2 regions of the Pseudoclavibacter sp. CFCC 13796 genome follow, and region 1 is predicted to be linked to the other one. Evidence: riboswitches for the same ligand, from Rfam matches in the RefSeq annotation. Region 1 holds a riboswitch; the other holds the start of a gene.
What was found. A riboswitch is a leader RNA that binds a small molecule or an ion and turns the genes downstream of it on or off. The one in region 1 is predicted to bind thiamine pyrophosphate.

Region 1 (3,205 bases):
TCGAGCACCACGGGCACTCCGGCGTTCGCGGTGATCGCCGCGATGTTGTGCGGGTTCAGAATGCCCAGCCCGGTGCCGATCGGCGCCCCGAGCGGCATGATCGCCGCGGCACCGGCCTGCTCGAGATGGCGTGCCAGAATCGGGTCGTCGTTGGTGTAGACCATGACGTCGAACCCGTCGTTGACCAGCTGCTCGGTCGCGTCGGCGAGTTCGAGCCCGTCGGGCAGCAGCGTCTGGTCGTCGGCGATGACCTCGAGCTTCACCAGGTTCGTCTCGAGCGCCTCGCGCGCAAGCTGAGCGGTGAGAACGGCCTCACGCGCGGTGAAGCAGCCGGCCGTGTTGGGCAGCACCTCGATGTCGTTGCGCCGCAGGATGTCGAACAGGCTCGGCCCCGCCGAAGGGGTGTGCCGTCGCATCGCGACCGTGGTCAGCTCGGTGCCGCTGGCCAGCAGCGCCTGTTCCAGCCCGTCGAGGCTGGGTGCGCCGCCGGTGCCCATGATCAGCCGCGAACGGTACGACCGCCCCGCGACCTCGAAGAGATCGTCATCGTCGTGGTCAGCCATCTCAGCCTCCTTGTTTCGCGGTCACGAGTTCGATGCGGGCCTGCGGTGTGAGCACCGTCTGCGCCCAGCGGCCGCGCGGCACGATCGTCTCGTCGACGGCCACCGCGACGCCGAGCCGCGAGCCGTCGACGGGTCGGCCGTCGGCGGCGAGCGGGGTGCCGGTTCGTTCGGCCACGAGGGCGAGCACCGAGTCGGCCTCGGTCTCGACGGCCTCGCCGTTCAGAATGATCTGTGTCATGCGGATGCTCCTGTGGGGGTCTCGGATCGATCGTCTGACGAGAAGCGCCAGGGGTCGAACGCCTGCCAGTCGGATGCTGCGGCGGTGCCGTCGACGAGATCGGAGATCACGACGGCGTTCTGAGCGCTGAGCAGGATGCCATGGCGGTGGGTGCCGGTGTTGGCGAGCAGCCCGTCGGCGACTCGGCCGAGCAGAGGCGCGTTGTCCGGTGTGCCGGGGCGGGCACGAGCAGTGGCCTCGATGAGTTCGAGGTCGTCGACCGCCGGCAGCAGCTCGTGGGCGTCGCGAAGCAGCTGCAACACGCTGCCTGCGAGCACGGCGTCTCGAGCGTCTTCGCGTTCGGTCGCCCCGATCACGACCGTTCCGTCTTCGCGCGGCACGATGTAGACGCTGCGGCCGTGGACGAGGCCGCGGATCGTGTGAGTGGTGAGCGGGCGCAGCCGCTCCGGAGTGCGCAGACGCAGCACGTCGCCGTGCACCGGGCGGATCGGCCAGACCAGACCTCGCGGCAGGCCGCCGAGCCTCGGGCTCTCCAGGCCGTTGGCCACCACGACTTCGTCTGCCTCGATGACCTGCTGCGCCGACACGCTCGGGGTCGGGCTCGCCGGCGGCACGTCGGCCACGACCTCGCTCGACGGCCACGCGGGCTGTTCGTCGAAGCGATGGGTGACCGGCCCTTCTCGACGTTCGCTCGGTTCGAGACGAACGCCGACCACCCGCTCGTCTCGCCAGAGCAGCTCCACGGCGCGTTCCGGCACCACATGCACGTCGTCGCACACTTCGAGGGCCGACATATAGGCCCCTGCGAGACGTCGCGGGGTGATCTGGTGGTCGTCGCGGGCCAGGAACGCCCCGCTGATGCCCGGGCCGAGCAGCGGCTCAAGCGCACGGGCCTCTCGTGAGGTGAGATCCTGCACGTCGAGCCCGAGTTCGAGCTGCTGGGCGCGCAGGCTTCGCAGCAGCTCGCGATCGGCGGCGTCGGCGGTGGCGACGATGGTCGGCGTCGACCGGTAACCGGTGCCGACCACCGTCGCCTGGTCCAGCTCGGCGACGATCTGCGGGTAGAGACGCGCGGCCGGCACGGAGAGCGCGAGCAGACTCTCTTCTTCGAAGGCGTACTCGCTCACGGCGGCGAGCATCCCGGCCGCCGCATGACTCGCGCCCGAAGCGGGCGCCGGATCGACGATCGTCACCGCGTGACCGCGCTGATGCAGTCGCCACGCGGTCGCCAGGCCGACGACGCCGGCACCGATGACGATGACATGCTTGTTCATTCTGCTCGCTTCCTACGCCGGTATGATCCGGATCAGGTCGACGGTCTGCACACGATCACCGGCCTGTTTCGGCCTGGTGAATCGCGCGCACTCTCAGCCGAGTTCTCGGCTCCCGTGCTCATGTGGGGCAATTGTACCGCCCGGTTCGTACACTGGACGCATGATCGTCAAGTCTCAGCACGCTGACCGCTCCACCGACCCGCACGCCACACCTCGCACCCGAGAATGGCGACTGAGCATGCTGCAGCAGGCGCAGCTGTATCTGTGCACCGACGCAAGACTGGGCACCGGAGACTTCGACGAGTTCGTGGACGCCGCCTACCGCGGAGGCGTCGACATCATTCAGCTGCGCGACAAGCATCTCGACGCCGGTGATGAGCTGGAGTACTTCGAGCTGCTCGCGGCTGCGGCGCGCCGACATGGGCGACTCTTCGCCGCCAACGACCGAGCCGACGTCGCCACGCTGACCGGCGCCGACATCCTGCACGTCGGGCAGCGCGACCTCAGCGTCGCCGACGCCCGTTCGCTGCTGCCTGACGGCACGCTCGTCGGTCTGTCGACGCATTCGCGAGTGCAGGCCGAGCAGGCGCGTCTGGGCGATCCTGACTATTACTGCATCGGGCCGGTCTGGCGCACTCCCACGAAACCGGGTCGGGCCCCGGTCACCCTCGACGCCGTGCGACAGGTGCATACGCAGAGCCGTGGCGATGCCAAGCCGTGGTTCGCCATCGGCGGCGTCAACGCCGAGACCCTGGAGCAGGTGCTCGACGCCGGGGCGAGCCGCATCGTCGTCGTACGTGCGATCACCCAGGCGGACGACCCCGAGGCCGCCGCTCGCGAGCTGCGCTCGGCGCTGCCACCGCTGCCCGAGCTCGTCACAGCGTGAGATAATGATCGTCGTGTCGCACGACGGCACCCTGCTGACCAAACAAAGAAAGCGGTGACCATGTCATCAGTGTTCGATGCACAGTACGAGCGGTTCTCGACCGGTGCCGGCTTCCTGGCCGCGCTCGATCAGTCCGGAGGCAGCACGCCCAAGGCGCTGCGTCTCTACGGAGTGGACGAATCACAGTACCGCAATGAGACCGAGATGTTCGACCTCATTCACGAGCTGCGCACTCGCATCATCA
Region 2 (3,205 bases), on a different contig from region 1:
CCGGGGCCCGACCTGCCAACACTCACAAGGTCTGGCCGGCCAGCGCTCACCGGCTGGTACTCACCAGTCTGTGTCGCATGTGCCAGAGCCCACCAGACTGCAGATCACCGCAGCTCGTACGACTGATCGAAGAAGTCGAGCTGCAGTATGCAGCCCAGGCTCTGCCGCTGAAAAACTCACCGGTCATGGCCCGTATAAAGGCATCAGAGTCATGGCTATGGGATGCCGCTCACGGGCGCAGGGTGACCTCAGCGGCAGCCGGTCCGCCGCAACGCTCGTTCCCGCCGGTCAGTCGCCAGTCTGGCGAGACCAGCCTCTCCTCGAGCACAGATCCATCGCTGCCGATGAGCTGGACAAGCAGGGGTTCCTCGGGATAACTCAGTGTCGCAGTCCAGACGGCTACCTCGTCTGAGGATTTCTCGGCGCTGACGATGTTCGGATCGACGTCGAGTGTTGCGTCATCCGGGCAATTGCCTCCACCGCAGACCCGCACCTTCTGCACTGCCCCGGCTTCGTCCTCGACATGAACGGTCAGTGTTTGCATATATCCGACGGCCGAGCATGCGGTGCCGCATCCAGTGAGGCTGAGCGACGCACAGACGGTCACGCCCAAAGTCGAGATCCATGCACCCGGACGTCGAAAGACCATGCTCTGAGTCTATGCTGACAGCACTCACCTCCGAGTTCTGACTCCCGAGGACGATGAGGTTAACCCGTCCCCTGAGATTCGACATTGCGGCAAACTCAGGATCTCAAAGAGTGCGAGACAGGGCCGCAGAACGATTACATACGCTGATTCGCCCCAGAAGCTCGCTCCGTTCTGACTCAGCGGGAGTACTCGCTCACCGGCTGGTACTCACCAGCCCTTGTCGTATGCGCCAGAGTCCACCAGTCGGCAGGTCACCGCAGCTCGTACGACTGATCGAAGAAGTCGAGCTCGAGCTGCACCGTGCGTCCGAAGAATTCCCGAGCCTCGGAGGCATGGGCCGGGCCGACACGATCGAGTTCGCTGCGCAGAAACTCGACCAGCTGTCTGAACGGCGGGTTGTCGTGCAGCGTGATCCACTCTGCATGCACGAAGCTTGCGGGTGCCTGCTCGGGTGCCCGCATCGCCCAGCTTAGATACGACCACTCCGACACCATCAGCACCGAGAGAATGATGGTGTAGTTCCGGGTGTCCGCGGCATCGCGAAAGACCCGTTTGAATCCGGCAGTGGCCGCAGTGTCAGGAATCTTCGCGTGGTCGGCCTCGCTCACCCCGAACTTTGCGAAGCAGCGCAGAAAGTACGTGCTCTCGTCGCCCGCCACGTCGCCGGCGAACGCGGCGAGCCGCAGCCGCGCATCCAACGTGTCGGCGCTGGCCACAGCCGCCCCGATCAGAGCCAGAAAGCCGTCGAGAAAGCGGTGATCCTGAATCAGATACCGGCACATCACCGAGTCGTCGATCGAACCGTCGAACAGCTCCGAGACGAAGCGGTGCCCGACGACCGCCTGCCAGTTGGCCGCGTTGTCGTCGCGCAGCGAGTCGGTGAAGCGTTCTCCGGCGGATGCTCCGCTCGCGCGGGCAGCAGACGTCTCGTTGTGATCGTGCGTGGTGGTTGCGTGCATGAATGACTCCCATTCTTCCTTCGCCGGCATGACCCGGACAGGTTCGACGGTCGCAGGCGTCAGCAGCCCGATCTCAGCCCCGTGACCGGGGCACCCGTGTGGTACTGAAGAGCGTAGCAGCAGGCGCAGGGCGGCTCGATTACGCTGGCAGCACGTCCCGAGAGAAAGACCGCACATGGCAGACACAGACCACACCGACGGGTTCAGCGCGAGCGAGCGCGCGGCGATGCGCCAGCGCGCCGAAGAGCTGCGCTCGATCAGCGGCGTCAAAGGCGCGGCGAAGCGGGCGCGCGAATACGAGGCGTGCCTCGCGGCGATCGACGCGCTCGACGGCCTCGACGCGGTGATCGCGCAGCGTCTGCACGTGATCGTGGCCGACGAGGCTCCGCATCTCGAGGCCAAGACCTGGTACGGGTTCCCGTCGTACGCCAGTGACGGCAAAGTCATCGTGTTCCTGCAGCCGTCGTCCAAGTTCGACACTCGGTATGCGACGCTCGGCTTCAGCGAAGACGCGCAGCTCGACGACGGTGCGATCTGGCCGACCTCGTTCGCCCTCGCGGCCTGGAACGATGCGGTGGAAACTCAGGTGCGTGAGCTGGTGCGTCGCGCCGCGGGAGCATCTGAGTAGACTGTCCGCGTGAACTACCGAGAGCTGTATGCACAGCGCGAGGAGGTCGTCGGCGAAGCACTCGCCGACGACGATTAGCGCGAATGCTCCCACCGTGCCTGACATCCGGCCAGGCGCGGCGGTCGAGCGACCCTGATCACTCACTCACCATTTCTCCCGGCGAAGCGGCGTCTCTGCGATGCCGCGCGCCGTGAAAGGCATACTCATGCAGACTCTCACCGAATCCTTCATCCGCTCTTCGTTCGTCAACGCCTCACGGCGAGAGACGAAAGAGCTCACATTTCGCGACGACTTCGCCGCACTCACGGACGAAGACTGGCAGCAGCTCGACTATCTGGGCTGGCGCGACCCGAAGTATGCGCGACGCGCCTATGTCGTGCTGCCACGACTCGACGGCGACCCGGTCGGCGTGCTGCTGACGCGTGCCGCGGCTGCCCCTCGCACACCGACCATGTGCCATTGGTGTCGTGACGTGCGGCTGCCGAACCCGGTCATGCTCTGGAGCGCGAAGCGCGCCGGGGCCGCGGGGCGCCGTGGCGACACCGTCGGCACCTTGATCTGCGACGACTTTCAGTGCTCGCACAACGTGCGCAACGACCCGCCGGCGTTCTACAAGGGATACGACGTGCTCGCCGCGCGTCAGCAGCGCATCGACGACCTGCGCACACGGGTCGCCGGCTTCGCCGAGTCTCTGCTCGGCGCCGCCTGAGTTTAGCCCAGCGTGGTGACGAACGGAGTGTCTCCCGGGTCTTCATCTCGGGAGGCACTCGCCGCGTCGCCGCGCTGACCGCCTGCGCTCGTCTGCCCCTGGGCCTTGTGCAGCGTGGCGCCGACGACGGGTCCGATGATCACGGAGAGCAGGCCGCCGCCGATCAGTGCGGCTGCCAGACCGCTGCCGATGATCTGCTGCGAGACGGCCAGTGTGGATGCTGCGACGATAATCGGCAGTGCGGTGCCGGTGTACGCAGC

Region 2: another riboswitch for thiamine pyrophosphate. It lies ahead of F8O07_RS10070 (TenA family protein); the one in region 1 lies ahead of F8O07_RS06025 (FAD-dependent oxidoreductase).

What each region holds. Positions count from the first base shown of each region.
Region 1 covers NZ_WBKD01000001.1:1,364,587-1,367,791, reverse strand. Annotated here, with positions in the region: gene F8O07_RS06035 (thiazole synthase) at 1-563, opposite strand, end outside; gene thiS (sulfur carrier protein ThiS) at 565-801, opposite strand; gene F8O07_RS06025 (FAD-dependent oxidoreductase) at 798-2,075, opposite strand; TPP riboswitch at 2,068-2,201, opposite strand; gene thiE (thiamine phosphate synthase) at 2,236-2,961, shown strand; gene F8O07_RS06015 (fructose bisphosphate aldolase) at 3,022-3,205, shown strand, end outside.
Region 2 covers NZ_WBKD01000002.1:240,247-243,451, reverse strand. Annotated here, with positions in the region: gene F8O07_RS10075 (hypothetical protein) at 230-607, opposite strand; gene F8O07_RS10070 (TenA family protein) at 901-1,608, opposite strand; TPP riboswitch at 1,605-1,716, opposite strand; gene F8O07_RS10065 (hypothetical protein) at 1,784-2,236, shown strand; gene F8O07_RS10060 (FBP domain-containing protein) at 2,442-2,945, shown strand; gene F8O07_RS10055 (cation:proton antiporter) at 2,948-3,205, opposite strand, start outside.